2 regions of the Thalassospira sp. CH_XMU1458 genome follow, and region 2 is predicted to be linked to the other one. Evidence: predicted binding sites of a transcription regulator. Region 2 holds the regulator's gene; the other holds the start of a gene.

Region 1 (15,334 bases), on a different contig from region 2:
GCCTGTGATCTGGTGTTCAAGGGTCGCGAACAGCCGAACGGCTACACTGAACCGGTCCTGCATGCGCGCCGTCGCGAAGCCAAGGCAAAATACGGTTCGTAACCGCAACACCGCACTTCAAACACACACAAAACAAAAGCTGCCCGACACATTCGGGCGGCTTTTATGTTGCAATAAATGCTGCAGCATAGACTGCAACATTTTTACTGGGGATCAATTCCCCAGCGTCATGATTTCATAGCCCTTTTCGGTGACAACAAGGGTGTGCTCGTACTGCACGGTTGCGTCACCGGTATCGGCATACAGGGTCCAGCCATCTTCGCTATCAAGCGCCCATTTCGCGCCACGTGACAGAAACGGTTCAATGGTAATCACTTGCCCCTTTTTAAGAGCACGGCGTTCCTTAGGGTCATCCCAGGTCGGGATGGTGTGGGGATGTTCATGCAGCGACTTGCCAATACCGTGGCTGGCAAGATTGCGGATCAGGGTATAGCCACCCTTGCGGGCGAACATTTCGATCTTAAGCCCGATCTCGCGGATAGGCGCCTTGTCACGCACCACCTTGATGCCCGCCCACATGGCTTTCTTGCCGTCTTCGCAAAGCTTGGCGATTTCGGGCTTTGCCGTGCCGCAGATGAAGCTGGCCCCGGTATCGGAAAAATAGCCATCAAGCGATGCCGAAACATCGATATTGACCAGATCGCCATCGGCGAGAACCAGATCACCGGGAATACCGTGCGCGACCGCGTCATTGACACTGATACAGGTCGCGCCGGGGAACTTGTATTCGCTTTCCGGGGCGGACACCGCACCGGCATCCTCAAGAACCTTGCGGCCGATATCATCAAGCTCGGCGGTGGTGATGCCCGGGACGATGGCCGCCCCCATGACATCGCGCGCACGGGCACAGATTCGCCCGATCTTGCGCAATTGTTCGAGTTCTTTTTCAGATGAAATTGTCATGAAATGCTTATTGCGATGCCCTGAGACAAAGTCAAGAAAACCCGCATCTCATGCCAGCGACGACTTGCTGCCGGACGGCTCACCATCATCAGAAGCAAGCACATAACAGTTCTTGCCGCGCGCCTTGGCGGCATAAAGGGCATCATCTGCCTGATCAAGAAGCACATCGATGGTCTTGCCTTGCACCGGACAAAGGGCAATGCCGATGCTCATATGAATGGAAACGCGATTGCCGCCGGTAATGAAGGGCATCTGGATGTCGTTCAATATCCGTTCGGCCAACATTGTGGCTTCGCCCTCGCCACTCGTTCCGACATGGCACACCACCACCATCTCATCACCACCCAGACGCACAACCAGATCGCCACCGCGCACACAACGGCGCAACCGTTTTGCGACCTCGCGCAGGACATCATCGCCAGCTGAGTGACCGAACTTGTCATTGATCGGTTTAAAGTCATCAAGATCAAGCATCATGACCGCAAGCTGGGTCTTGTGGCGATCAGCATGGGCAAGGGCATGTTCGAAATAGACATCAAGTGCCAGACGGTTACCAAGCCCGGTCAGGTTATCGTGATGGGCAATGTGTTCCATCTGGCCAAGGGCCGCGTCCTTTTCCGTCAGTTTGGCCAGCAAGGCATTGAGGCTGTTTGACAGGATCTTGATTTCTCTTGCGCCATCAAAGTCGGGCAGACGTTCAATTTCGCCACGTTTCATCGCCTCGATCGAACGGGCCATCTTGCCGATCGGTCCGACAAAGAAACCAGCCCCCCACCATGCAATCACGCTGGAGATGATACTTAACGCCAAGCCCCACGCCATGATGTCACGGCGCAGGACATAAACCGGCTCAAGCGCCTCTTCGACGGGCTGACGCACCAGGATTGACCAGTTCAGACCGGCATAATCAAGATGACCATCGGCCGGGGCATAGCCCGTCAGATATTCTGCGCCATCCGGCCACGTGCTGATCTTCCATCCGATATTGTTGCGCTGTGCCTGCTGCAGAGCATCAAGTTCAAGCGATGACCCGACCATCGCGCCATCCGCCCCCAAAAGAACGGTGCCATCGGCTGATACGACAAATATATCCACATCCCGATGGATCCCCTGCCCGGCAAAAAGGGTTTTACGGACATTATCGGCCCATTCCCAACTCAGATGGGTGGCAAATACACCGGTGAACTGATCATTTTTATTGAATAGCGGAACGGCAATATCGACAAACTGGATCGGCTCCCCGTTATATAGCGGGAATTTTTCAGCCAGCAATTTCGCATCGTGAACATCGCCGATGAACTGTCCGTTCTTGCCATACTGATAAACCGGGCGCTGCGCGATATTGGCCCCGAGCAACAAGTCATTCGTCGACGCAACCACCGTCCCGTCGCGATCAAGCACGCCTATCCAGGTGAAGATTGGAATTTCGCGGCTTAGGCGATTGACGATACTGGAAATCTGTTGGGTATCTTCGAGCTCTTGCAGGACAGAGAGCGTGCTTAGGACCGAAACCTCGCCACGGTGGGTCCACATGGTACGGTCAAGTTCATCAGCCATCTGACGGGCAATATCAGAAACGCCCAGACCAATCTGCTTTTGCAGATCTGCACCGGATCGCTTTCCGACCACAAAGCTCATCAGGACAGTCAGTCCGACCAGCAGCAGCGCTGTTGCCAGAGCTACTTGAACGCGGATTCCGACCTGCAACAACTTGTTCAAGGCTGATCCTCTCACTCTCTATCACCGGGGTCTTTTTGTTGTTTTTGAAACCCTCAGCAGCGGTTGTTTTACCACACCGCTTTTATGGACGTGAATATAAGAATCAGCAGACGGCATTTTAAGTAGGTGTTTCAACAAAAATGCGGCAACCGCGAAAGGCGATCACCGCATTATCACTATAGCTTTACGCGCTGCTAGATATCGAAAAACACGGTTTCGCCATCACCCTGCAAGACGATGTCAAACCGGTAGACCGGGATCGATCCACTGTCATCACGATCAGCAATCAGGGTCTTGCGACGGGTTTTCTGTTCGATCAGGTTCAGAACAGGATCAGCCGCATTCGCATCTTGTTCATCGGCGAAATACATCCGGGTATTCAGCCCGATATTGATGCCCCGTGCCACGATCCAAAAGTTGATATGCGGCGCCATGTCTTTGCCATTGCGACCGGAAACCACGCCTGGCTTGATTGTTTCAAAGCGATAGACGGCGGTATCGAAATCTGTTCCCGTCCGGCCCCAGCCGCGGAAATCCTCATCGATTTTGCCAGAATTCTGATGGTCAAGTTCGTGGTTGTAGCGCCCGTCTGCATTGGCCTGCCAGATTTCAAGCAGCGCATCACGCAGTGGCGTTCCGGTACCGTCAATCACCCGTCCTTCGATGATGATCCGTTCCCCACGGGTGTTTTCATCGGCCAGTACGTTGGTGAAATTGTTTTCAAAAATGTCAAAACCGGCCAGACTGGGAATGAGCCCAATATGCACGTATGGGCCCGCCGTCTGGGAAGCGGTTTCTTTGAGATAATCAAGGCTTTGCACCATGGATCAGTTTCCTTCCAGACGATTTTCAAACAGGGTTGAACGACGGCCGCGCAGAACGATGTCGAACTTGTAGGCAATGGTATCAAGCGGCACCGAGCCCTTCAGATCAATCGGCGCAATCAGGCGGTTGATCGCATCTTCGTCCGGGATGACATGCACAATCGGACATTCCTTGATCAATGGATCGCCTTCGAAATACATCTGGGTGATCAGGCGCTGGGCAAAGCCGGATCCGAAGACCGAAAAATGAATGTGGGCCGGACGCCAGCTATTGACGTAGTTGCGCCACGGATACGGACCCGGCTTGATAGTGCGGAAAAAGTAGTAACCTTTTTCATCGGTCAGCGCGCGGCCACAGCCGCCAAAGTTCGGATCGATCGGCGCAAGATAGGTATCTTTCTTGTGGCGATAGCGTCCGCCGGCATTGGCCTGCCAGAATTCGACCAGCGTATTGGGCACCGGACGGTTGTTTTCATCCAGAACCCGCCCATGCACGATGATACGTTCGCCAATCGGATCGCCATCCTTGGCATAGTTTCGGATCAAATCGTTATCAAGCGGACCCAGTTCGTTCTGACCGAAGACCGGACCGGTAATTTCCGACAAGGATCCTTGCAGCGACAACAGCGACTGGCGCGGGGAACGCGCAACCGATGTTTTGTAGATCGGGGTGTAGCCTGCTGGCTGCAGCGTTCTGTCACGCTGATAGAATTCCATGATTTTTCCTCCGCAGATGATGCTCCGGACTGTTGAATGTCCGCGTTAAACGCATCCTGCGTGGCCAATTGCATAAAATAAATGCATCATTTATCATCTTATTCATGAGCAATTTTGATCATTTGGAACTGGACGGCCATGCGCTGCGTCTGTTTCTGGCCGTTCTTGAAGAAGGGTCGGTCACGGCTGCCGCCGAACGGCTTGGCGTGACGCAATCGGCGGTCAGTCATAACTTGACCAAATTGCGCCGGATCATGCGCGATCCGCTTTTCACCAAATCCGGGCGCGGGATCGTGGCAACTGCGCATGCACAAAACCTGGCCGAACAGGCGCGGTTTCTTCTTGATCAGATGCAGGCCTTTGCCAGTGGTGCGCATTTCGAACCCGATGGCGCATCCATGAGCCTGACCATTGCCGCCAACGATCTGCAGCGTGATCTGTTGTTGCCGACGCTGTTTCGCAATCTGGAAGGCGCGCTTGCCAATATCCGGATGACGGTGGTGCCGTCCCTTCTGCCCGGACCGGCCTTGTTGCGCGAAAATCATTGCGATCTTCTGATTTCGCCGCGGCCACCCGAAGGTGTTGATATCGTGCAAAAGCGTCTTCTGACCGATCATTACATGGTGTTTTATGATCCGGAGATGCGCGACGCCCCGCAAAGCGATGACGATTATCTGTCCGCACGCCATATCACGGTGCGCTATGGCAATAATCGCACGCTTGAGTTTGACGATATGCTTGAAAATCAGGGTGTTAAACGCAACATCGTTTTGCGGGTACCGAACTTTACCGCCATTGCCGAATTCCTGCGTGGAAGCAATATGATCGCAACCTTGCCTAGCCTTCTGCAAAAACATGCGCTGCGTGATTTTGCCCGTGCGCCGATGCCGCTCGCAGGCCTTAAGAAAGGCACGCTTGATCTTCCTATTTTCATGTGTTGGCACCAACGCTATCAGCACGATCCATCGCATCTCTGGCTGCGTGAACAGCTTGAAGATGTTGCAGCAGCCAGATTGCGCATGCCGATAGAACATCCCGTTTCGCAACCCACAGATCACGGGCAGGCCCCGCAAAGGACATCATGACGATTACTGAAATCATCTATTGGCTTGAACTGGCGGGGGTCGCCGTTTTTGCGATTACCGGCGCGCTTGAGGCATCCCGTCGTCAGATGGACATGGTCGGATTTGTCCTGATTGCGACCTTTACCGGTATTGGCGGCGGCACTGTGCGCGATGTCATTACCGGGGCAACACCGGTTTTCTGGATACGCGATACCACCTGGCTTGTGACCTGCATCGGGGCTGCCGTCATCACCTACTTCACCGCCCATCTTGTCGAACGACGTTATGTTGCTTTGCTGTGGCTGGATGCACTGGGACTGGCAATGTTCGGGGTCACTGGGGCGGCCATCGGCCTTAATCTGGGGGTATCCCCGTTGGTCGCAATCGTTCTGGGCATGATCACCGCCACCTTTGGCGGCATGGTGCGTGACGTGGTCTGTAACGAAATCCCGCTGATCCTGCGCCCGGAGATTTATATCACCTGTGCGCTGGTCGGTGCAGGGATCTATGTGATTGGCACAGCGATCCTTGATTTGCCGCGCGGGCCGATTGCCGTGATTGCGTTCTTTGCCTCATTCCTGATGCGGGCATGTGCGATCAAGTTCAAGCTAAGCTTCCCGGTCTACAGGGCCCGTCCGGGTCGGGAATACTAGGGCAGCACACCCGCTACCCATTCCCTACTCGACGATCAACTGAACCCGGTCGCTTGAAAAGGCGGTGACACCGTATTCGATTGGCGCACCGGCTGAATCAACATCGACACTTTCCGTCGAAATCACCGGTCGATTGCGCGCCTGTTTAAGCAGGTTGGCCACACGTGATGACGGAAGCGTTGCCGAAATGCGCGTGGTCTTTCGTGTGTAGTCATCAATCCCAAAGCGCTTGAAGGCCTCCGTAAGCGATTTGGTTTCGACAAATATCTCGACAATTCCGTCAAAGCGCGCGGCAGGAAGATAACTTGTCGCAACCGCAAGCGGGACGCCATCGGCCTCGGATACCGAAAACAGTTCAATCACCCGCGTGCCCGGTTTGACATCCAGGAACTGCGCGATGGTCGAATTGGCTTTGAGGACCTCGGACGAGATCAGGCGTTTGTCGGGCAAGCGATGGCGGCCCGATACGATCTGCGAAAACCGGGTTTTCGAACCAAGCGGGTAGTCAAGGATCTGTTCCTGAACAAAGGCGCCGCGCCCCTGTTCGACACGGACAACATTGGAATCGACAAGTGCGGCCATGGCACGGCGCACCGTATGACGATTCACCCCAAAGCGCCGGACCAATTCCATCTCGGTCGGCATCTTTTCGCCGGGTGTGAAAACGCCCTCCGAAATATCAGCCAGAAGCTGCTTTTCTATTTGCTTCCAAATAGATAGGCCTGGTTCCCAATCCATTGCATTCCCCGTTCACAAAACTTTCACCGCAAGACCTTTGCCTTCGGTGCTGGATCGTCTTATAACGTCAATAGGTATAGACGTCTAGACAAATTTTGAATTTGTCGACATAAGTTGAAAAGGGATCAATTTGATGACGGCGCACCCCGCCCCGAATGCCCGGACAGATCAAAACCGGAATGCAGACACCCCCACCGATCCGCATATTGCCGCGCGCCAAAGATGGATGTCGGTTTTGGCCCGCACACCGCGCGCCCGCCTTGAAACCGAATGGTCGGAAAACCACGGTAGTGAAAGTTGGACGCACCTGCGCGAACCGCAAATCGGCATGGTGATGGTCCGCGGCCGTGCTGGTGGCGCCGGACAGCGTTTCAACCTTGGCGAAATGACGGTGACGCGTTGTGCCGTCACACTGTCTGACGGCACGGTCGGGCATTCCTACGTCAAGGGACGTGATCGCATTCAGGCGCAATATGCCGCCCTGTTTGATGCGGTGATGCTCCGCGACGGATCGGCAAGCGATTTCATCGACACCCTGGCCGCCGAACAGGCCGCAGCCAAACGCGATCATGCGCGCAAGGTTGCCGCCACCAAAGTTGATTTCTTCACCCTTGTCCGCGGAGAAGACGAATGACGCCCCAACCCCAATCCCCCCCCGCCCAGACAAGTGACTTGTTGCCCGGTTTTGACCATGCGGCATTTGATTCAAACGCTGTTTTCCGCGCCCTGCTTGATGCGATGTCGCGGCCCGGTCGCATTTATGATTTGCCGGTCAGTGTTTCCGCGCCCGATGGCCTGAACAAAGCCGCCACCGCAACGCTTCTTGCCATGGCCGATATGGATACGACCATCTGGCTGTCACCAAGTTGCGCGACCAAGGCCGCAGGCGATCATTTGAAATTCCATTGTGGTTGCCCGATCAGCACGGATGTCAAACAGGCCGATTTTGCAATTGCGCGCATTTCCGATGATCTGTCCTTCGTCACAGACCTTGCCGTCGGCAATGCGGAATATCCTGATCAATCGGCAACCCTGATCCTGATGGTCGATGAGATTTCAGATCGCCCGTCCATGACCCTGAAGGGGCCGGGCATCAAGGATACGCACAGCCTTTGCATCAAGGCGCTTCCTGAAAGCTTCCACGCATGGCGCGCAGAAAACCATCACCTGTTTCCCTGCGGTGTTGATGTGATTTTCGCAAGCGAAACCCAGATCGCCGCCCTGTCGCGAACCACCCGGATCGAGGTCATTTAATCATGTATGTTGCAGTAAAAGGTGGCGAACGCGCCATCAACAATGCGCACAAGCTTCTGGCCGAGCAGCGCCGCGGCGACAAGACCATTGCCGAGATCGAAACCGATCAGATCGAACAGCAACTGTCGCTATCCGTCACCCGCGTCATGGCCGAAGGGTCGCTTTATGATCGCGATCTGGCCGCCCTTGCCATCAAGCAGGCCCGTGGTGATTTGATCGAGGCGATCTTTTTGATGCGGGCCTATCGCACGACTTTACCGCGTTTTGCCTTTTCCAAGCCGATCAAAACCGCCGAAATGGACGTATCGCGTCGCATTTCGGCAACCTTCAAGGACTTGCCCGGCGGACAGATCCTGGGCCCGACCTTTGACTACACCCATCGCCTGCTGGATTTCACCCTGATGGCCAACGGCGAAGCACCGACCGAGGCACCGAGTGGTGAAAATCCGATCGATGAGACCATGCCGCGCGTTCTGGATGACATCCTGAACTATGAAGGTCTTATTCAGGATGAACCGGTTCCGGTCGATGAAAACGCCCCGGTCGCCGATCTGACCCGCGAGCCGGTTAAATTCCCGGCCGGGCGCGACTTGCGTTTGCAGAACCTGTCACGCGGTGATGAGGGATTTGTTCTGGCACTCGGTTATTCCACACAGCGCGGCTATGCCAACAGCCATGCCTTTGTCGGTGAGATCCGCTATGGCACCGTTTCGGTCGAGATCGAGCCAGAAGAACTCGGCTTTGCGATTGATATCGGTGACATCGAACTGACCGAGTGCGAGACGGTCAACAAGTTCAAGGGATCAAAAACCAAGCTGCCGCAATTTACCCGTGGCTATGGTCTTGTGTTTGGCCAGAACGAACGCAAAGCCATTTCGATGGCCCTGGTCGATCGTGCCATGCGCGCCAATGAAATGGGCGAACAGATCATGGGCCCGGCACAGGACAGCGAGTTCGTGATGGAACATAGCGACAATGTTCAGTCCACCGGCTTTGTCGAACATATCAAGCTGCCACACTATGTCGATTTCCAGGGCGAACTTGAGCTGGTGCGTCGCATGCGCGCCGAGGTCGAGGAACGTCTGGCGAAAGCCGAAGCTGAGAATGGCACATCCCAACCCGAGGCCGCGGAGTAATCCCATGGAACAGACTGTCAAAAATCCGGCCGACGGGGCACCGGACTATAATTTTGCCTATCTTGACGAACAGACCAAACGCATGATCCGTCGCGCCCTGCTTAAGGCCGTGGCGATTCCGGGCTATCAGGTCCCGTTTGCCGGACGCGAAATGCCGATGCCCTATGGCTGGGGCACAGGGGGCGTTCAGGTGACAGCCGCCGTAATCGGCCCGAATGATACGCTTAAGGTCATTGATCAGGGGGCGGATGACACCACCAACGCGGTTTCCATCCGGCAGTTCTTTGCCAAGACAGCACAGGTGGCCACCACGGAAAAGACCGCCGAGGCATCGATCATTCAGACCCGCCACCGCATCCCGGAAAAGGAACTGCGCGAGGATCAGGTTCTTGTTTATCAGGTGCCGATCCCCGAACCGCTTCGCTTCCTTGAGCCGCGCGAAACCGAAACGCGCAAGATGCATGCGCTTGAAGAATACGGGCTGATGCATGTGAAGCTTTATGAAGACATCTCACGTCATGGTCATATCGCGACGACCTATGCCTATCCGGTGATGGTCGATGATCGCTATGTGATGGACCCGTCCCCGACGCCAAAGTTCGACAATCCGAAAATGAACAATATGGCGGCCCTTCAGCTTTTCGGGGCTGGTCGCGAAAAGCGCATTTATGCCCTGCCGCCCTACACCAAGGTCAAAAGCCTCGATTTCGAGGATCATCCGTTCGAAGTCCAGACCTGGGAAGATGAATGCGGCATGTGCGGTGCGCGCGACAGTTACCTTGATGAAGTCATCCTCGATGATCAGGGGAACCGGATGTTTGTCTGCTCAGACACCGATTACTGCGCGGAACGACAAGAAGCCGGCCATCGCGGCCCGCAACATCATGACCAACCCCTAGGTAGCGCAGATCGCGGAAAGGCAGCAGAATAATGACCCAAATGAACGAACCGCTTCTGCGCGTGGATAACCTGACCATGATGTATGGCGACCGGGTTGGCTGCAAGGATGTCAGCTTTGAACTCCGCCCCGGTGAAGTGCTTGGCATTGTGGGTGAATCAGGATCTGGCAAGTCCACTTTGCTGCGCAGCATTTCCGCCCAGCAGGAACCGACCAACGGGACGGTTGAATATCAGACCCGCATTGATGGCGTGCGCGATGTCTATCAGATGTCCGAAGCACAGCGTCGCCTTTTGATGCGCACCGACTGGGCGTTTGTCCATCAGAACCCGCGTGATGGATTGCGCATGAATGTCAGTGCCGGGGCCAATATTGGCGAACGGCTGATGGCGATCGGTGATCGTCATTATGGCAACATCCGCAGCAATGCGGACAGCTGGCTTGGCAAGGTTGAAATCGCGTCAGAGCGCCTTGATGACCTGCCCTCAACCTTTTCGGGCGGCATGCAGCAACGCTTGCAGATTGCCCGCAACCTCGTAACCAGCCCGCGCCTCGTCTTTATGGACGAACCCACGGGTGGGCTTGATGTTTCTGTTCAGGCCAGATTGCTCGATCTGCTGCGCGGGCTGGTTCACGACCTTAATCTTGCGGTGATTATCGTCACCCACGATCTGGCAGTCGCCCGACTTCTTTCGCACCGGCTGATGGTGATGCAACAAGGTAAGGTCATTGAACATGGCCTGACCGATCAGGTTCTTGATGACCCGCAGCATCCCTATACGCAGCTGCTTGTTTCTTCCATTCTGCAAAACTGACCGGGGCGAAGAAAATGTCTGAAATGCTTCATGCTCAAAACGTCGCCAAAAGCTTTACCCTGCATACTCAGGGCAGCGTGACCATCCCGGTTTTTGAGGGCGTTGAATTCATGCTTTCGGCTGGTGAATGCATCGCGCTGACCGGTGAATCCGGATCGGGGAAAAGTACATTCATGCGCATGCTTTATGCCAATTACACATGCTCTCAAGGGTCCATCAAGGTGCTCCATGATGGCGACTGGCTTGATATCACCACCGCCAGCCCGCATTCGATACTGGAAATCCGCAAGCGCACGCTGGGCTATGTTTCGCAGTTCCTGCGCGTGATCCCGCGTGTGCCGACCCTTGATATCGTTGCCGAACCGCTGGTGGCCCTTGGCACGGATCGCAAGACCGCCACTGACAAGGCACGCGATCTTTTGACCCGTCTACGCATACCGGAACGTCTATGGCAGCTTTCGCCGCTGACCTTTTCGGGTGGGGAACAACAACGTGTGAATATTGCGCGCGGCTTTATTGCCGATTATCCGATCATGCTACTTGATGAACCGACCGCATCGCTTGACGCCCAAAATCGCGCCACAGTTCTGGCGCTGATTGAAGAAGCCAAAAGCCGTGGGGCGGCGATTGCCGGCATTTTCCATGACCATGAAACCCGTGATGCCGTCTGCACCGGGTCGTTTGATGTGACTTCGTTTAAAGTTGGGGCCAATGACTGAACAGATTTTTACCAATGCCAAGCTCGTTCTGGCCAACGAAGTCATTGATGGCGCCGTGCAGGTCAAGGACGGCAAGATCAGCGATATTTCCGATCGTCCATCGAACCTGCCAGGGGCAGAGGACATGGGTGGCGATTACCTGATGCCGGGCCTGGTCGAGTTGCATACCGACAACCTCGACAAGCACCTGACCCCGCGCCCGAAGACACGCTGGCCAGCAACAGCCGCCGTTGTTGCCCATGACAACCAGGTTGCCAGTGCCGGGATCACCACCGTGTTTGATGCGGTATCCATCGGTGACGTCAATGAAGGGTCGGAACGCATTGTCAGACTGATTGAATCGGTCAATGCCCTTGAACACGCGCTGGAAAATGCATTGCTGCGCGCCGATCACAAGCTCCATCTGCGCTGCGAAACATCCTTCCCGGGCATGGTCGAGGCCCTTGGTCAATTGATCGACCTGCCTCTGGTCAGCATGCTTTCGGTGATGGATCACACACCGGGTCAGCGCCAGTTCGTCAGCCTTGATGCCTACTACACCTACTATCAGGGCAAATACGGCCTGAACGACGAGGAAATGCGCAAATTCATCGCCACCCGCCGTCGCGATGCCGAGCTTTATTCCGAAAAGCACCGCCGTCATGTGGTCGAACAGGCCCATGCGAAGGGCCTTGCACTCGCCAGCCACGATGACGCAACCGCCGAGCACGTCGCCGAGGCGGTTGCAGACAAAATGACCGTGGCTGAATTCCCCACCACGCTTGAAGCCGCCAAGGCATCCCATGAAGGTGGACTTGGTGTGATGATGGGGGGCCCGAACCTTGTGCGCGGAGGATCGCATAGCGGCAATGTTGCTGCCGGTGATTTGGCAAAGCACGGCTATCTCGACATCATATCAAGCGACTATGTCCCGCACAGCCTTTTGCACGGCGCGATGAAGCTGTTTGACGAGTTCGAAGGTTACGATCTGCCACGCGCCATTCGCACCGTGTCGCTTAATCCGGCGACCCAGGTCGGGCTCGATGATCGCGGCGAGATTGCGGTTGGCAAACGTGGTGATCTGATCCATGTACATCATTCCCCGCACCATCCGATTGTACGCGGCGTCTGGCGCGAAGGCGTGCGGGTGTCATGACCGGCGCGCCTGCACATAATTGCAGATCAGGATACGGACTTCTGGTCCTTGTCGTTGGCCCAAGTGGTGTTGGCAAGGACACCCTTCTCGATGCAGCGCGCGAAAGACTTGCCCAAGACAAGCAATTCTGCTTTCCACGGCGCTGCATCACCCGCCCGGCCGGATCGGTTGGAGAAACACACATCCCCGTCCGGCCCGAAGATTTCGGACAAATGGCACGTCAGGGAGCGTTCCTGCTGAGCTGGATGGCCCATGATCTGGGATACGGCATCCCGCGCCATGTTCTTGGCGAGGTCGAGGCAGGCAAAACCGTCATCGTCAATGTATCGCGCAGCGTCATTTCAGATGCCTGTGCCCTTGTCGGGCAAAACAACGTCCGGGTGATCAGCATCCGCGCCAGCAGCGAGGCATTGCGCAAACGGCTTGAAGCCCGCGGGCGCGAAGATGCCCTTGATATCGAACGTCGGCTTGCACGCGCATCCGCCTATCAGGTTGAGGGCGATCATGTTGTTCATGTTGACAACGATGCCGATCTTGAAACCGGCATCGCGCGCTTCATCCACGCAATTGAAATGCCACAACCAATTGCAAACCGCGCCTGAGGCTCTTTCAGCCATCCAAAAATGCTGCACCTTAAAAGCGCAGCATTTTTATCCTGCCAATGAGAAACGTTTCACCAGTTTGAACGGCTTCTGATCCCCCGGATCACCAAACAGACAGACTTCGCGGACAGTAAATGGGTTCTGACACAGCGGTGCGACCAAGCCTGAAAGTGCCGCTTTGAGGGGATCGATCTGATCGTCTGACAGCTTGTTGGTCAATGTCAGATGGAAGCGGAATTCTTCCATGACATAGGGATAGCCCCAGCGCACAAGATAGGCTTCCTGCCGATCCGTCAGACCGCTAGCACGGCGCTTGTTCATTGCCGCTTCGTCTTCGGGCTGGCGAAAATCATCGAGTTCGCGCACCAGTGTTGCCGCAAGGGCGGCCAGATCTGCGACCGGTTCGGTCGGAACAAGTGCCAGAAAACGACCAATCGCCTTTAAGACCAGATGTCCGCACGTTACCGGTGCAGTCGTTTTGCAAAGTCGCGAAACGGTGGTTTCCAGATCGCCACGATCCATGCCGCGTGGCAGTGCAAATGGCGGTTTCAGAGTACCATGAAAACCATAGCGACTTGGCGACGTCGTTGCCGCCACAATCTCGGCTTCCGTCAAGCCCGCAACAGTTGGACGAGCCAACTGGTTTCCGGTTTCCGGATCCCGCCCCAGCCAGGCATTGCCAAACTGCCCCAACGCGCTTTGCGGTTCTGGCGCATAATAAAGCGCGTAGCGTTGATATTGGTCGGTCATGAGTGAACTCTGGAAACGGGTGACGCGGCAAGAAATGCCAAAGGTCAGTAGCTTAACCTTCGGCATCCATCAAATCATTGGGAAATATTGATCGGTTAAACCGTATCGTATTTCAGGCAAAAGTCACGCACCGGAAGCGTTCGAAAATCCTGCAATCTTTCGCGTAGCATTTCATGCGACCAATCCCACCAGCGAATACGCAGAAGCGCATCGACGATGTCTGCCTCGAACCGGGGGCGCAGGGGGACTGCCGGAATACCTGTCACAATCGTGTAGGGCGGGACATCCTTGGTCACCACCGCACCCGATCCCACGACAGAACCGATGCCGATGGTTACACCACCCTGCACAATCGCGCCGTGCCCGATCCAGACATCATGTTCCAGACGCACGCGTTTTTCGCGACGCCAGTCAAAGAACGCCGGATCATCTTCGCCCAGTTCATAGGCGCCGGAGCGATACTGGAAATGATGCATCGACGCCCGATCCATCGGATGCTGTCCCGGGTTGATCCGGGTATGGGCAGCGATGTTCACGAACTTGCCGATATCGGAATAGATGATTTCGCTGTCATTCACGACATAGGAATAGTCATCCATTTTCGTTTCGCGCATCGAGGTACGTGCACCGACTTCGGTCCAGATCCCCATTTCGCAATCAACGACAATCGCTGTTTGGTCAATCGTGGGCTGTTCCGACAATGCCTTCATTGCCGGTTTGGCCTGCGTAATGTTGAAAGCCATGATCAGGTCACCAGTTTACGCAGACGCTGGGACACCATATCAAGCAGGCTGACCGAAATAATGATGATGATCATGACGGCGGCTGTTTCCGCGTAATAGAAGCCACGGATATATTCCCACAGCACCATGCCGATACCACCGGCCCCGACAATGCCCAGCACAGTCGCCGAACGCACATTGCTCTCGAAACGATAGAGCGAATAGGAAATCCACAACGGCAAGACCTGCGGGATCACGCCAAAGATGACTTCCTGAAGCGCATTGGCCCCCGTTGCACGAATGCCTTCGACCGGTTCGGGATCAATTGCTTCGACTGCCTCGGAAAACAGTTTGGCCAGAACGCCCGTGGTGTGAATCCAAAGGGCCAGGACACCGGCAAACGGGCCAAGCCCGACCGCAACAACGAACAACATGGCAAAGACCATTTCGTTGATCGCGCGGAAGGAATCCATCAGGCGACGGACCGGCTGATAGACCCAGACAGGGACGATATTTTCAGAAGAAAGAATGCCAAACGGGATCGAGCAAACGATTGAAAGCGCTGTGCCCCAGATCGCAATCTGGATGGTGATCCACATTTCTGCGACATACATCTTCCACATCA
Region 2 (15,334 bases):
TCTCGCCGTTCCGCGGCGTGTTCCTGTCGCTGTTCTTTATGTCGGTGGGCATGTCGGTTGATGCCGACGTTGTTTATAACGAATTTGGCACCATCGTCATGTGGCTGGTGCTGTTGCTGGTGATCAAGACGGCGGTTTTGTTCGTTCTGGCACGCGCGATCCGGTTTGAAACCGGCCTTGCCATCCGGGTAGCCATGAGCTTGGCCGCCGGCGGTGAATTTGCCTTTGTGATGTTTGCCCTGGCCGCGCAAAATGGCGCGGTGCCGCTTGAAATGGCCGCCATGCTGATCCCGGTGGTGGCGATTTCGATGGCGCTGACCCCGACGCTTATCAGCCTTGGTCACAAGATCGAGGAAAAGCTTCATCCCAAGGAAGAAGACCAGCTTGGCAAGATTGCCGAGGAGTCCGAGGGCATCCACCAGCATGTTCTGGTGATCGGAAGCGGCCGTGTTGGCCGGGTTCTGGCCCGGTTGCTCAAGACGCGCAACATTCCGTTCCTGGTGCTTGATAGTGATGCACAGCAGGTTTCACGCGGCCGGGCAGAAGGCCTTCCGGTTTACTTTGCCGACGGGTCCAGACCGGAAACTTTCCGGGCGGCACACACGGATGAGGCAAAAATTGCGGTTGTTGCCATGGGGAACCCGCATGCGACCGAGAAGACGGTCGCCCTTTTGCGCCAGCATTACCCGCATCTGAAGATCTTTGCCCGCGCGCAGGACATCACCCATATCGGGCCGCTGTCGCGCCATGGGGCGGATGCCGCCATCCCGGAAGTTCTCGAAACCGGGTTGCGGTTATCCGATCACGTTTTGGCGGCGTGCGACGTGCCGCAGGAAGATATTGATGCCGAAATCGCCAAATTCCGCCGTGCGGACATGCTGTTGATGAACGAACTGGCGCCGCGCCCGCAGCGCAAACCGTCAGGTTCGGAGAATGCGGACAAACCGGCGAAGAAAAAAAACTGAAGACGTTACGGCCTTAGAACAAAAACCCCCGCGGCACGCTGCAGCGGGGGTTTTTCATTAGATCGCGTATCGAAACCGGCTTAGGCAGCGGTTTCAGAGTCCAGTGCATAGCCCGCCGCACGGACGGTGCGGATGATATCGCGCGTGCCCTTGACGTCATTGAGCGCCTTGCGCAGGCGGCGGATATGCACGTCGACTGTGCGGGTTTCGACATAGATATTCGGGCCCCAAACCGCGTTAAGCAACTGTTCGCGCGAGAAAACCCGCCCCGGATGTTCGAGGAAATAGCGCAGCAGACGGAACTCGGTCGGGCCAAGATGGATCGATTTTCCATTGCGGCTGACCCGGTGGGCGGCGAGATCCATTTCGATGTCGGAATAGATCAACTGCCCTTGTGGTTGCGCCGGACCGGACCGGCGCAAAAGCGCGCGGATACGGGCGAGCAGCTCGCCAATGGCAAACGGCTTGGTGACATAGTCATCAGCCCCGGTATCAAGACCGCGGATGCGGTCGCCTTCTTCGCCACGTGCTGTCACCATGATCACCGGCAAATCGCGGCTTTCAGGCTTGCGGCGGATCTGACGGCAGACCTCGATCCCCGACATCACCGGCAGCATCCAGTCGAGCAAAACCAGATCGACATGGGTTTCAGCCAGAATTTTCAACGCTTCGTCACCGTCACCGGCTTCGACAACCTGCATCCCCTCGCGTTCGAGGTTGTAGCGCAACATGGTTACGATTGCTGCCTCGTCCTCGACGATAAGAACCGTTGGGTCCATCTTCCTATGCTCCCGTGTCAGTCATTCGGTTCGACAACAGCGAAGTTCGCTGCGTCGTTTTTTGGCCGGTCAATCCCCGGCAGGTCTTCGCCCTTGATCCGGTAATAGATCGTTTCGGCGATATTGGTTGCGTGATCACCGATACGTTCGATGTTCTTGGCAATGAACAACAGATGGGTCGATGCGGTAATGTTGCGCGGATCTTCCATCATGTAGGTCAGCAATTCGCGGAACAGCGAATTGTACATATCGTCGACTTCCTGATCGCGTTCCCAGACCCGGTGGGCCTTTTCGGCGTCGCTTTCGATATAGGCATCCAGGACATCCTTGATGATTTCCTGGGCCAGCTTGGCCATGTTCGGGATCGCCTGAACCGGACGGATCGGCGGGATCTGGTTCAGCACCTGCGCGCGTTTGGCGATGTTTTTGGCAAGGTCGCCAATGCGTTCAAGGTCGTTTGACAGCTTAAGGGCCGTCACCACCTGACGCAGGTCATCTGCCATCGGCTGACGCAGGGCCAGAAGACGGACGGCAAAGTCCTGGACTTCCTGTTCGAGCACATCAATGCGCTGATCGGACAGGATGACTTTCTCGGCCAGTTCGGAATCGCGTTTGACGATGGATCTGATCGAGGAAATAAGCTGGCTTTCAGCAAGCCCGCCCATTTGCGAAATGATGTTGTTCAGACGGGTCAGTTCCTCGTCGAACGAACTTACGATATGGGTATGTTCATCAGCCATTTATGCGTACTCCTGGCGTCGCTTAACCGAAGCGGCCGGTAATGTAACCCTTGGTGCGTTCGTCCTTCGGGTTGGTAAAGATCTGATCGGTTTCACCGACTTCAACCAGCTTTCCAAGGTGGAAGAACGCGGTGCGCTGCGACACACGGGCGGCCTGCTGCATGGAGTGGGTCACGATCACGATCGTGTAGTTCGAACGCAACTCGTCTATCAGTTCCTCGACCTTGGCGGTCGCAATCGGATCAAGGGCCGAGCACGGCTCATCCATCAGGATGACTTCCGGGCTGACGGCAACCGCACGCGCAATGCAAAGGCGCTGCTGCTGACCACCGGAAAGACCGGTTGCCGGCGATTGCAGGCGATCTTTGACTTCTTTCAGAAGACCGGCACGTTCGAGCGAGGTCATGACGATTTCATCAAGCTCATCACGCGAATTGACCAGACCATGAATACGCGGGCCATAGGCCACGTTGTCATAGATCGATTTCGGGAACGGGTTCGGTTTCTGGAACACCATGCCGATGCGCGCGCGCAGCTGAACCACGTCGATCCGCTTGTCATAGATGTCGCGACCATCCAGGGTAACGTCACCTTTGATCGTCACACCGTCAATGGTGTCATTCATTCGGTTCAGGCAGCGCAGGAAGGTGGATTTACCACAGCCCGACGGACCAATCAGTGCGGTTACCTGCTGTTCGGGGATATCAAGGTTGACCTCATAGAGGGCCTGATTGTCGCTATAGAAAAGATCGAGCTTGCGCGCGGTCATTTTCGGGTTTTCGACCGACGGCTCCGCCGTCATTGCGCTCTGGGATACAGCAGCCATTTTACCACTTCCGTTCAAATTTTTTGCGCAGATACACAGCCAGTCCATTCATCAGGACAAGGAAGGCCAGCAACACCATAATCGCTGCCGAGGTTTTCTCGACAAAGGCACGTTCCGGGCTGTCTGCCCACAGATAGATCTGGACCGGCAGAACCGTTGCCGGGTCAAGCGCCCCGCCCGGAATATCAACAATAAAGGCCACCATCCCGATCATCAGAAGCGGTGCAGTTTCCCCCAATGCCTGTGCCATACCAATGATCGTGCCGGTCAGAATGCCCGGCATGGCGAGCGGCAAGACATGGTGGGTCACGGTCTGAACCGGTGATGCGCCAAGGCCAAGAGCGGCCTGACGGATCGATGGCGGCACCGCCTTGATCGCCGCACGCGATGCGATGATGATCGTCGGCAAAGTCATCAGCGCCAGCGTCAAACCACCGACAACCGGGGCCGAGCGCGGCAAATGCATGACATTGAGATAGACCTCAAGCCCCAGCAGACCAAACACGATGGATGGAACCGCGGCCAGGTTGTTGATATTAACCTCGACAATCTGGGTGAAGCGGTTCTTGGGCGCGAATTCTTCAAGATAGACCGCGGCCAGAACGCCAATCGGGAAGGACAATGCCAGGGTCACAAGCAGGGTATAGAACGAGCCGACAGCCGCGCCCCAGATACCGGCAAGTTCCGGTTCGCGGGAATCGCCACTGGTAAAGAAGCGGGTGTGGAACTGTTTTTCCACCGCACCGTCAGCAACCAGTTCGTTATACCAAGCGACTTCCTTGTCATTGAGGCGACGGTCGCCTTCGTCAACGGTGGGATCGATATAGCCCTTGTTGAGCATGTCGAAATCATCACCCGAGATCAGCCAGATGGTGCGCGTTTGGCCAATCAGGCTCGGATTTTCGAGAACCCGTTCGCGCAGATCATAAGATGCGCCGCCTGAAACGATGCCATAGAGATCACGCTTGTCACTGCGCGAGGTCACATCCGGGAACCGATCACGCAGCGCCTGTTTGATCAGAGCATCAAAGTTCGCGCGCCCGATCACGTCGGGATCGCCGGTCCGTTCCGGATCGATCACAGCCGGATCAAAGGTCACTTCGAGCTGGACATAGGTCTGGTAAAAGGCGCTGTAGCCTTTAGAGCCGATGGAAAGTGCCAGCGTGCAAAGCGCCAGCAGCGCCAAACAGATCGCAACCAGACCATAGCTTTTAAAGCGGCGTTCGGCCGCGTAACGTTTCTTGATGTTACGGGCGATTTTCGGGCTGTCCCAGTCAACCGGCTTGCGCAGATTGTCAGAGATCACTTTGGCCGCAGCTCTGTCTTCCATAAGAGATGCCATATCAGTCATATTTCTCGCGATACTTCTGAACAACCTTAAGGGCAAATACGTTCAGCCCCAAGGTGACAAGGAAAAGAACCAGCCCCAACGCGAAGGCCGAGAGGGTTTTTGCACTGTCGAACTCCTGGTCGCCGACCAGAAGCGTCACGATCTGCACGGTAACAGTGGTCACCGCCTGAAGCGGGTTCACCGTCATGTTCGCGGCAAGACCAGCGGCCATCACAACAATCATGGTTTCACCAATCGCCCGCGAAACGGCCAACAGAACCGCCCCGACAATACCGGGCAAGGCGGCCGGGAAAATCACCTGCCGGATGGTTTCCGATTTGGTCGCCCCCAATGCATAGGACCCGTCACGCAGCGATTTCGGCACCTGCGACATCACGTCATCAGACAGCGAGGACACAAACGGAATGATCATGATGCCCATGACAAGACCGGCGGCCAGCGCACTTTCCGAACTGACATCGAGGCCGAGCATCGCGCCATTGTCGCGCAAGAACGGTGCCACGGTGAGCGCGGCAAAGAAGCCATAGACAACCGTTGGCACGCCCGCCAGAATTTCAAGTGCGGGTTTGGCAACAGCACGAAATTTAGGCGCGGCATATTCGCCCATATAAATGGCCGAAAACAGGCCGACCGGCACCGCGACACACATGGCAATCAGCGTAATCAGCAAGGTACCGACAAACAGCGGAATCATGCCAAACGCCCCCTCGGACGCCACCTGATCGGCACGGATCGCGGTTTGCGGGCTCCATTCCAGACCAAACAGGAAGTCGAGCGGGTTGATCTTGCTAAAGAAATGCAGGGTTTCGAACATCAGTGAAAACACGATGCCGACCGTTGAAAGGATCGCAATCGCCGAACAGACAATCATGATCGCGCGCGAGATGCGTTCAACATTGTTGCGCGCGCGCATATCCGCTTCAATCCGTCGATAGGACAGGACAAGACCGGCAAGCGCAACCGACAGCATGACAACCACCAGCGCCGCATTGGCGATGGTTTGCAAGTTGGCAAGTCTGCGCCCGGCATCAACAATTTCCGGCGACACGGTGAGATGTTCACCGCCACCGGCGGCGATCTGGGAAATGCTGTTGAGCGCCAGCGACAGACGACCGGAGTCACTAACTACTTCCTGCGGCAGGTCCGACACGATCAGGGCTTCAATCACCGAGCCCTGGAACATGTACCAGATCAAAAGCAAAAACAGCGCGGGAAGCCCGCACCATGCTGCTGTGTAAGCCCCGTAGTGAACCGGCAAGGAATGAAGATTGCTGTGCCGGCCACCAGAAAGGGCAACAGCCCGCTGGCGTCCGAAATAAAAGGACAGCGCGCAAAGTGCGGCAACCGCGAGCAACAGGAAAGACAGGGACATTATTTGAGATCCGTTCGCCAGATGAGCCTGCAAAGATCAGTTCGTGAGGCCAATAGGACAGAAACAATATAGAAATCAATACAAGAAACAAAGAAACCGGTGGCAGCATTTGCTGCCACCGGTTGAAAGATCGCGTTACATGCTCAGCGGCGAAAGGTTCATCGCAGCGTTACGAACAGCTTCACGCTCAGCAGCATCCATCGGGATCAGGCCACGGTCAGCAAGGTAACCTTCGTCACCCCAAGCTTTGTCAGCGGTGAATTCAGCAAGATATTCCTTGATGCCCGGAATGGTGCCAACGTGCGCGTTCTTCACGTAGAAGAAGAGCGAACGGGAAACCGGATAGTCACCAGCAGAGATTGCTTCGAAGGTCGGAGCAACGCCACCGATCAGCGAGCCCTGAAGCTTGTCGCCGTTCTGGTCGAGGAAGGAGAAGCCGAAGATGCCAAGTGCATCATGGTTGGCTTCGAGTTTCTGAACGATCAGGTTGTCGTTCTCGCCAGCTTCGACATAGGCACCGTCTTCACGAACGCCAGCGCAGACAGCTTTGTGCTGGTCTTTGTTGGTGTCTTTAAGAGCGGCGATTGCCGGGAACTCATCGCAAGCTTCTTCGAGTACCAGCTCGGTGAAGGCATCACGGGTACCGGAGGTCGGCGGCGGGCCGAGAACTTCGATTTTAACGTCCGGAAGGCTCGGATCGATTTCAGCCCAGGTGCTGTACGGGTTGTCGATCAGCGACTGGCCGTCTTTGGACGGAACGGTTTTTGCCAGAGCAAGGAAGATCTGCTCTTTGGTCAGGTCGAGCTGCGGCGCAGCGTTGGAGTTCGACAGAACGATACCGTCGTAACCAACTTTAACTTCGGTAACTTCCGAAATGCCGTTCTTCGCGCAAGTTTCAACTTCGGACTTCTTGATGCGACGCGAAGCGTTGGTGATGTCCGGATGCTGTTCGCCAACACCGGCGCAGAACAGCTTCAGACCACCGCCAGAACCGGTAGATTCGATAACCGGCGTTTTGAAGGAGGTGGTTTTACCGAATTCTTCTGCAACTGCGGTTGCGAACGGGAAGACGGTGGACGAACCAACGATACGAATCTGGTCGCGTGCTTCGGCAGCGCCAGCAAAGGCAACGCTCATAAGCGCCGCAACAGCAAGAGTCTTCTTCATCATAAATTCCCCAATGGTAGTTCCACTTCGGAACGGTGCAACGATCTGCGAGGCGGACTCTACCGCTGGGTGCTTACGGTATTGTGTCGCTTTTGTTAACGTTATGTGACAACGTATCAGAGCAGTAAAAACAGCCAATTATTACCAATACAATCAATAAGTTAGTATTTTACGATAACCATCCGAAAACGGTGATTTTTCACTTCAACATGGCAAAATCGCGATTGTTTGCGAAAGGCTGTAACAAAAACTGTCACATTTCGCCCAAAGGTGGCCTTGGGCGTTGGGGAATGGTGTGAATTGACGATAATTGCCAGCTAACCCTTTACATGACCCCGTTTCCAAGCAACTCTTGTGCGTAGGGACCAAAAAATGCCGCGCACAAATGTGCGCAGCCATAACAGGAGCACTTGATGAGCAACGCTGCACTCGACGAAATTCAGGAACTGATTCAGAAGCTGTCTGGCGAACTTGGAGACATGTCAGAGGCTGCGTCGCGCCATATTGATGATCTGCATGTTGCGGTCAATAACGTCGCATCGCACGTTCTGGCGATCGAGGCCGTTCTGTCACTGGTGGCCCAGAAGGTCGAGGTTGACGAAGCCGAAGCAATCAAGTGGATTCGTGACAAGACAGCGGCCTATGCCGAAGACAGCAGCGAAAGCTCTGCCGCAGAAGGCATTACAAAAAGCCTGCTTGGCAAGGAAGAGTAAGGCGCCCAGTCGCACGGACTTACGAAATCAAAAGGACGGCAGAGGTTATTCTCTGCCGTCCTTTTTGTTTTCTGATGCGGGTTTGAGAAAACCTAGCCTGCCAGTTCGGTCGCCGTCATCCGGCCCCGCAGTTTTTCCGGCACCGGTCCACCCGCCGCCCAATCAAGGAGCTGCACCGTGTGCAGAACTTTAAGATCGTCGGTTTCGATCTGGACCATGCAGCCGATATTCCCCGTCGCCACCAGATCGGGCTGGGTCGCGCGGATATTGCCGCGTTTGCGTTCCTGAAGCTGACCGGCGATTTCAGGCTGCAACAGGTTATAGACCCCGGCAGAACCACAGCACAGATGGCCTTCGGCGATTTCAGCCACTTCATACCCGGCCTGTTTGAGAAGATCACGGGGTGGTCGGGTGATCTTTTGACCGTGCTGCATCGAGCAGGCCGAATGATAGGCAACACGGGGATTCCCGTGATTGGCCCCGGCAAACACCGTGGCATCGATATCAAGGCCAGCCAGATATTCGGTAATGTCCTTGGCAAGACCGGACACCGTCGCGGCCCTTTCGGCATAGGCCGGATCATGGCGCAGCATATGGCCGTAATCCTTGATCGTGGTGCCACAGCCCGATGCGGTGATTACGATGGCGTCAAGGCCTTCGCCCGCAGCCTCAGCCGTCCAGGCATCAATGTTGGCCTTGGCCTGCGCGTGGGATTGTTCTTCCTTGCCCATGTGATGGACAAGCGATCCGCAACAGCCAGCACCCTTGGCAACAACCACCTCGATCCCGAGCCGGGTGAGTAGACGAACCGTCGATTCGTTGATTTCGGTTTCAAGCACCTGCTGGGCACAGCCGATCAGGATGGCAACCCGGCCTTTGCGTTCGCCAACCGCCGGGATCACCTGTGGTTTATCGACCCAGCTTGGCGGATGCATCGGGCGTGCGCCCATCTTGACCATGCCCTTGAGCCGACCGGGCATCAGGCGCGCAAAGGGGCCGGCGAATTTCGCCCCGATCAATGACAGCCGGAACAGGGTCGGATTGGGCACAACAATCGATAGCAACTTGCGCAGCAAGCGATCACCTAGCGGGCGTTCATAGTTTTGTTCGATATGGGCGCGCGCATTGTCGATCAGGTGCATGTAATCAACACCAGAGGGACATGTGGTTGTACAGGAAAGACATGACAGGCAGCGATCAAGGTGTTTGACCACCTTTTCGGTTGCCGGTTTGTCATTTTCCAGCATGTCCTTGATCAGGTAAATGCGGCCACGCGGGCTGTCGAGTTCATCACCAAGGGTGACGAATGTCGGGCAGGTCGCAGTACAGAAACCACAATGCACGCATTTGCGCAGGATCTGTTCGCTTTCGGCGATCGCCGGATTTTCAAGTTGGGCAGCGGTGAAGTTGGTTTGCATTACGCGCCCTCCCCATTCAGTGACACTGGCGCAATCCGCCCCGGATTGAGAATCCCCTTGGGATCGAGGTTTTCCTTGATCCGGGCATTGATCCGGGCAAGTGCCGGGTCTTCGGGATGGAAGACCGGGGTGGCTTGACGGATTTCATCGGATGCGCGCACCAGATTGGCCTGCCCGCCGACATTGGCGACGATATCGCGGATCGTGCCCGCCATTGCATCAGGCGCACACGCCGCGTCAGATGCGGCAATCTGCAACCAGATCAGGCCACCGGCCCAATCCATCATCGCCCGACCACCGGTTTTTTCGATCAGTTGGGCACAGATATCCCCCCCGCTTGCCGGGGGCACCGATACCCGCCACAAAATGCTGCCGGTATTTTCCGATGCCACGAACGGCGCGACATTGGCGACGACCTTCCAGATGCTGTGGCTGTGACTTTCGGGGACTTCATGGCATTCGCCAAAACCGGCAAGCGCCCGGCACAGGGCATCGGCCCGCCATGCCACAGACGGCTTGGGACCTTCGACCCTCAGGGCCACAAGGCCACTGCCATATTCACCGGCCAGCGGCACATCAAGGTGCGGTGCATCTTCGGGGGCGATCCAGGCGGCGGCGGAGACCTCGTTTTCACTGCCCATGGCAATGGTCATCGCCTTGCCCGCCGCACGCGGGTCGCTGCAGGCGACAATCACGGTGGCGGATGTTTCGTCATTTGGCATGACCTTAAGCGTTACGGTATGCATCACACCCAGCGTGCCAAAGGAGCCCGCCATCAGTTTTGACAGATCAAAGCCGGTGACGTTTTTCATCACCCGGCCGCCGGATTTAAAATCCTCTGCCCGGCCAGAAACGGCTTCGAACCCCAGAAGGTGATCGCGTGCGGCGCCCACCTTGATCCGGCGCGGTCCGGCAAGGTTGCAGGCGACCAGCCCGCCGATGGTTCCGGCATCCGGCCCACTTGATCCATCCAGCAGGGCCGGGAAGTTTCCGGGCTCAAAATGGAATTGCTGATTTTTCTCGGCCAATGCCACCTTGATATCGGCAATCGGCGTTCCGGCACGCGCAGAGATCACCAGTTCTTCGGGCTGATAAAACAAGATCCCCGACAGTTTGGAGCAATCAAGCACTGCATTGGTCCGAACAGAATGGCCAAAGGCGCGCTTGCTGCCCGATCCGATGATTTCAAGCGGGGTTTCTGATCCAAGCGCCCAACCAACCGCGTCACGCAGCTGATCTGGCGTGGTGGGGGAAAGTACGTCCACCATAACTCTCTCTTTTCCTCTCCTGAGCCTAATCAATCGGATTTGCGGGAGCCGATTGACCGACCTTTGTTTTATCGTGTTTGTTTGTTGTTTCGTTTGATCACGCCTTAAGGGGCAGGACCCTAGAAGCGCGGGATGTCCGGGAACTTGTCGGCCACCGCCTTGGCATGCAGGGTTTTGAGCTCCCCACAGCCATGCAAGGTCGGGAATACCTTGCCGGGGTTGAGCAACTGGTCCTCGTCAAAGGCCATCTTGATGCGTTCCTGATGCTTCATGTCATCGATTGAGAACATCTCGCCCATCAGGTCGCGCTTTTCGACACCGATGCCATGTTCACCCGACAGCACCCCGCCAACCGCGACACAAAGTCTAAGGATGTCAGCCCCGAATGCCTCGGCCTTTTCAAGGTCGCCCGCCTTGTTGGCATCAAACATGATCAGCGGATGCAAATTGCCATCACCGGCATGGAAGACGTTGGCAACGCCCAGCCCGTGCTTTTTCGACAGGTCCTGCATGCCGGTCAGGACCTCGGACAGGCGACCGCGCGGGATGGTGCCATCCATGCACATATAATCGGGTGAAATACGGCCAATCGCCGGGAAGGCGTTTTTGCGACCCGACCAGAACAGCAGGCGTTCTTCCTCGTTTTCAGAAATGCGGGAATAGACCGCACCGCAATCCTTGGCGATTTTGCCAACCCGGTCGATCAGGTAATCGACTTCGACCTGCGGGCCATCAAGTTCGACCAGAAGAAGGGCTTCGACATCGAGCGGATAGCCGGCCTGAACAAATTCCTCGGTCGCCTTGATCGCCGGGGCATCCATCATTTCAAGACCGCCCGGAATGATCCCGGCGGCAATGATGGCGGCAACGCAATTGCCGCCTTCTTCGGATGAATTAAAGCCCAGCAACAGCGCACGCGCAGTTTCGGGTTTGCGCAGGATACGCACGGTGACTTCGGTCACGATGCCAAGAAGGCCTTCCGACCCGGTGATGATGCCAAGCAAATCATAGCCCACCTGATCAAGGCCCTTGCCACCAATGCGCAGGATTTCGCCTTCGATGGTGGCCATTTCAACCCCCAACACATTGTTGGTGGTAAGCCCGTATTTCAGGCAATGCACCCCGCCGGAATTTTCGGCAATGTTGCCGCCAATCGAACAGGCGATCTGGCTGGATGGATCGGGGGCGTAATAGAACCCCTTGTGTTCGACCGCGCGCGTGATGCCAAGGTTGGTGACACCGGGCTGCACGACGGCCGCCCGGTTGTCCCAATCGATATCCAGCACGCGATTGAATTTCATCATACTAATGGTGATCGCATCGGCCATCGGAAGCGCGCCACCGGACAAACCGGTACCGGCACCGCGCGGAACGACACGGATTTTATTGGTATGACAATATTTCAGGATGGCTGCGACCTGGGCGGTATTTTCCGGCAGGACCACAATCATCGGCAATTGCCGATAGGCCATCAACCCGTCGCATTCATAGGGCCTGAGCTGATCATCATCGACAATAACCCCGCCCGGTGACGGGATGATATCGCGCATGGCGGCGATAATGTCCTTGCGACGTGCAAGTGTGTGTTGATCAGGCTCAGGCATCCTAAGCATCGGTGGGTTACTCCGTTAATTCGACCAGCAGGTCCTTGGCTTCGACCTGTGTCCCGGCCGGGGCGTGGATTTTGGCCACGGTTCCATCCTTTTCGGCGTGAACCGCGGTTTCCATTTTCATGGCTTCGAGCGAGCACATCACATCACCCGACTTGATCTTCTGGCCCTCGGACACGTGGACTTCGACCACCAGACCCGGCATCGGTGCTGCGACATGCAGCTTGTTGCCATCTTCGGCCTTTGGTTTTGTCTTGCCCGTGCCCGCCAGTGTCTTATCGGCGACCTTGACGGTGCGGGGCTGACCGTTGAGTTCAAAGAACACGGTGCGGTTGCCCTCCTCGTCACCGGCCTCGGACGTGGTCAGATAGCGGATGACAAGGGTTTTGCCCTTTTCAAGATCGACCGAGATTTCGTCGTTCTGGTTCATCCCGTAGAAGAAGACCGGGGTTGGCAGAACCGAAACATCGGCGTTGTGGCTGCGGTGTTCGGCGTAATCAAGGAACACCTTGGGATACATCACATAAGATGCAACCTCGGCGTCAGAGATATTGCTGCGATGGGTTTTCTTTTCGATCTCCTTGCGGGTCGCTTCGAAATCAATCGGCGGCAATGATTTGCCCGGACGATCCGTTAGCGCTTCGGCCCCCTTAAGCACCTTGCGCTGCAGGGCGGGCGGGAAGCCACCGACCGGCTGACCGATTTCACCGCGGAAGAAGGAAATGACGCTGTCGGGGAAGGTAATGTCCTTTTTAGGATCAAGAACGTCTTCCTCAGACAAACCGGATGTCACCATCATCAAAGCCATATCGCCAACAACCTTGGAGCTTGGCGTCACCTTGACGACATCGCCAAACATCTTGTTGACCGCGGCATAGGCCTTGGACACTTCGGGCCAACGATCCTCGATCCCGAGTGCACGGGCCTGTTGGCGCAGGTTGGTGTACTGGCCGCCCGGCATTTCATGGACATAGACGTCCGAGGTGCCGCTTCGGATATCGCTTTCGAAACCAGCGTAATAGCGACGGATCTGTTCCCAATAGGTCGAGATTTCCTTGAGCGCCTCGGTCTTGAGCCCAGGATCACGCGGCTGGCCGATATAGTTATTGGCGATTGAGCCAAGGTTCGGCTGGGACGTCAGGCCCGACATCGAATCCATCGCCGCATCGACCGCATCAACACCGGCATCAATGGCGGCAATGACAGTCGCGGCCGAGATGCCGCTGGTGTCGTGGGTATGGAAATGGATCGGGATATTGACGGTGTCCTTAAGCGCTGTGATCAGCTCGGTCGCAGCGGCCGGACGCAGCACACCCGCCATATCCTTAAGACCGAGAATATGGGCCCCGGCAGACTCAAGTTCGCGGGCCATATTCACATAGTAATCAAGGTTATATTTCGGGCGGTCCTTGTCATAGATATCGCCGGTGTAACAGATGGTCGCTTCGCAAAGTTTGTCGGTTTTAAGCACCGATTCCATCGCGACCTTCATGTTTTCAACCCAGTTGAGGCTATCAAACACGCGGAAGACATCCATGCCGTGTTCGGCCGCCTGCTTGACGAAGTAATCGACTGCATTATCGGGATAGTTGGTATAGCCAACCGCGTTCGAGGCCCGCAGCAACATTTGCGTCAGGATATTTGGCACGCGTTCGCGCAGCTTGACCAGACGATCCCAAGGGTCTTCTTTCAGGAAGCGCATGGCAACGTCAAACGTCGCCCCGCCCCAGCATTCGATTGAAAACAGTTCCGGCAGACCATGCGCGTAATAAGGCGCAATTTCGAGCATGTCATAGGTGCGCATGCGGGTCGCCAGAAGCGACTGATGGGCATCACGCATGGTGGTGTCGGTCATCAGGACGCGTTCCTGATCCTTCATCCAGCGCGAGAAACCCTCTGGCCCCAACTGATCAAGCTTTTGCTTGGTGCCCGGGCGGATTTCGCCAAGATCGATTGATTTTGGCATCACCGGATCATGCAGATTGGTCGGCACCACGCGGCCTTCGACTTCGGGGTTGCCGTTGACCGCAACCTCGCCGATGAAGCGCAGCAGACGGGTGGCACGGTCGCGCCGGCGTACGAACTTGAACAGATCGGGCGTTTCATCGATGAACCGCGTGGTGTATTCACCGGCGCGGAATTTCGGGTGATTGATCAGGTTTTCAAGGAAGGCCAGGTTGGTGGCAACACCGCGAATACGGAATTCGCGAAGTGCGCGGTCCATACGATCCACCGCCTCACGCGGGGTGCTGCCCCATGCGGTGACCTTTTCCAGCATACTGTCATAGAACGGCGTGATTACTGCGCCGGAATAGGCCGTGCCGCCATCCAGACGAATGCCAAACCCGTTGGCCCCGCGATACACCTTGATGATCCCGTAATCGGGGACAAAGTTGTTTTCCGGGTTTTCGGTGGTGATACGGCATTGAAGCGCATGATCGCGCAGCTTGATCTTGTCCTGCCAGGGGATACCGGTTTCGGACGGGAAACCGATGCGCCCCCCCTGGGCAATCAGGATCTGTGCCTTGACCAGATCAAAGCCGGTGACGCATTCGGTAACGGTGTGTTCGACCTGAATGCGCGGGTTGACCTCGATAAAGTAGAACTTGGATGTATCGACATCCATGAGGAATTCAACCGTGCCGGCATTGACGTAATTGGCCGCCTTGCCAAGGCGGATCGCGGCGTCACAAATCTCGGCACGCTGATCATCATCGAGATAGGGTGCAGGGGCGCGTTCAACCACCTTTTGGTTACGGCGCTGAACCGAACAGTCACGTTCATAAAGATGCACGAGGGTGCCGTGATTATCGCCAAGCAGCTGGACCTCGACATGGCGGGCGCGGCGGATCAGTTTTTCAAAGTAAACCTCGCCATTGCCAAAGGCGGCCTCGGCTTCGCGGCGTGCTGCCAGCACCTGACCCGACAGGTCCTTGCCATTTTCGATAACCCGCATGCCACGGCCACCGCCGCCCCAGCTGGCTTTGAGCATCAGGGGATAGCCGATTTTCTCGGCGATGCGGGTGACTTCTGCCATGTCTTCGGGAAGCGCGCTTGAGGCGGGCATGACCGGCACACCAGCACTTTCGGCCAGATTACGTGCAGATACCTTGTTGCCAAGGGTG

Evidence for each region. The regulator PhoB, encoded in region 2, activates phosphate uptake and scavenging genes when phosphate is short. The targets are predictions, from matches to a motif close to TNTCATAAAACTGTCA.
Region 1: phnF (phosphonate metabolism transcriptional regulator PhnF) is a predicted target of PhoB. The motif match lies at 6,689-6,704, and genes of this name have one in related genera.

What each region holds. Positions count from the first base shown of each region.
Region 1 covers NZ_JAYMDW010000003.1:33,633-48,966, reverse strand. The annotation lists gene WBY09_RS14280 (malate synthase G) at 1-102, shown strand, start outside; gene map (type I methionyl aminopeptidase) at 214-963, opposite strand; gene WBY09_RS14270 (GGDEF domain-containing protein) at 1,012-2,682, opposite strand; gene pcaG (protocatechuate 3,4-dioxygenase subunit alpha) at 2,877-3,506, opposite strand; gene pcaH (protocatechuate 3,4-dioxygenase subunit beta) at 3,510-4,223, opposite strand; gene WBY09_RS14255 (LysR family transcriptional regulator) at 4,328-5,308, shown strand; gene WBY09_RS14250 (trimeric intracellular cation channel family protein) at 5,305-5,940, shown strand; gene phnF (phosphonate metabolism transcriptional regulator PhnF) at 5,965-6,678, opposite strand; gene phnG (phosphonate C-P lyase system protein PhnG) at 6,812-7,312, shown strand; gene phnH (phosphonate C-P lyase system protein PhnH) at 7,309-7,932, shown strand; gene WBY09_RS14230 (carbon-phosphorus lyase complex subunit PhnI) at 7,935-9,068, shown strand; gene WBY09_RS14225 (alpha-D-ribose 1-methylphosphonate 5-phosphate C-P-lyase PhnJ) at 9,073-9,999, shown strand; gene phnK (phosphonate C-P lyase system protein PhnK) at 9,999-10,781, shown strand; gene phnL (phosphonate C-P lyase system protein PhnL) at 10,796-11,500, shown strand; gene WBY09_RS14210 (alpha-D-ribose 1-methylphosphonate 5-triphosphate diphosphatase) at 11,493-12,635, shown strand; gene phnN (phosphonate metabolism protein/1,5-bisphosphokinase (PRPP-forming) PhnN) at 12,632-13,237, shown strand; gene WBY09_RS14200 (DUF1045 domain-containing protein) at 13,286-13,987, opposite strand; gene WBY09_RS14195 (chloramphenicol acetyltransferase) at 14,083-14,730, opposite strand; gene phnE (phosphonate ABC transporter, permease protein PhnE) at 14,733-15,334, opposite strand, start outside.
Region 2 covers NZ_JAYMDW010000001.1:845,001-860,334, reverse strand. The annotation lists gene WBY09_RS03870 (cation:proton antiporter domain-containing protein) at 1-965, shown strand, start outside; gene phoB (phosphate regulon transcriptional regulator PhoB) at 1,046-1,744, opposite strand; gene phoU (phosphate signaling complex protein PhoU) at 1,762-2,484, opposite strand; gene pstB (phosphate ABC transporter ATP-binding protein PstB) at 2,507-3,310, opposite strand; gene pstA (phosphate ABC transporter permease PstA) at 3,312-4,661, opposite strand; gene pstC (phosphate ABC transporter permease subunit PstC) at 4,654-6,033, opposite strand; gene WBY09_RS03840 (PstS family phosphate ABC transporter substrate-binding protein) at 6,169-7,203, opposite strand; gene WBY09_RS03835 (hypothetical protein) at 7,614-7,913, shown strand; gene glcF (glycolate oxidase subunit GlcF) at 8,006-9,331, opposite strand; gene glcE (glycolate oxidase subunit GlcE) at 9,331-10,599, opposite strand; gene WBY09_RS03820 (FAD-linked oxidase C-terminal domain-containing protein) at 10,719-12,203, opposite strand; gene pyc (pyruvate carboxylase) at 12,220-15,334, opposite strand, start outside.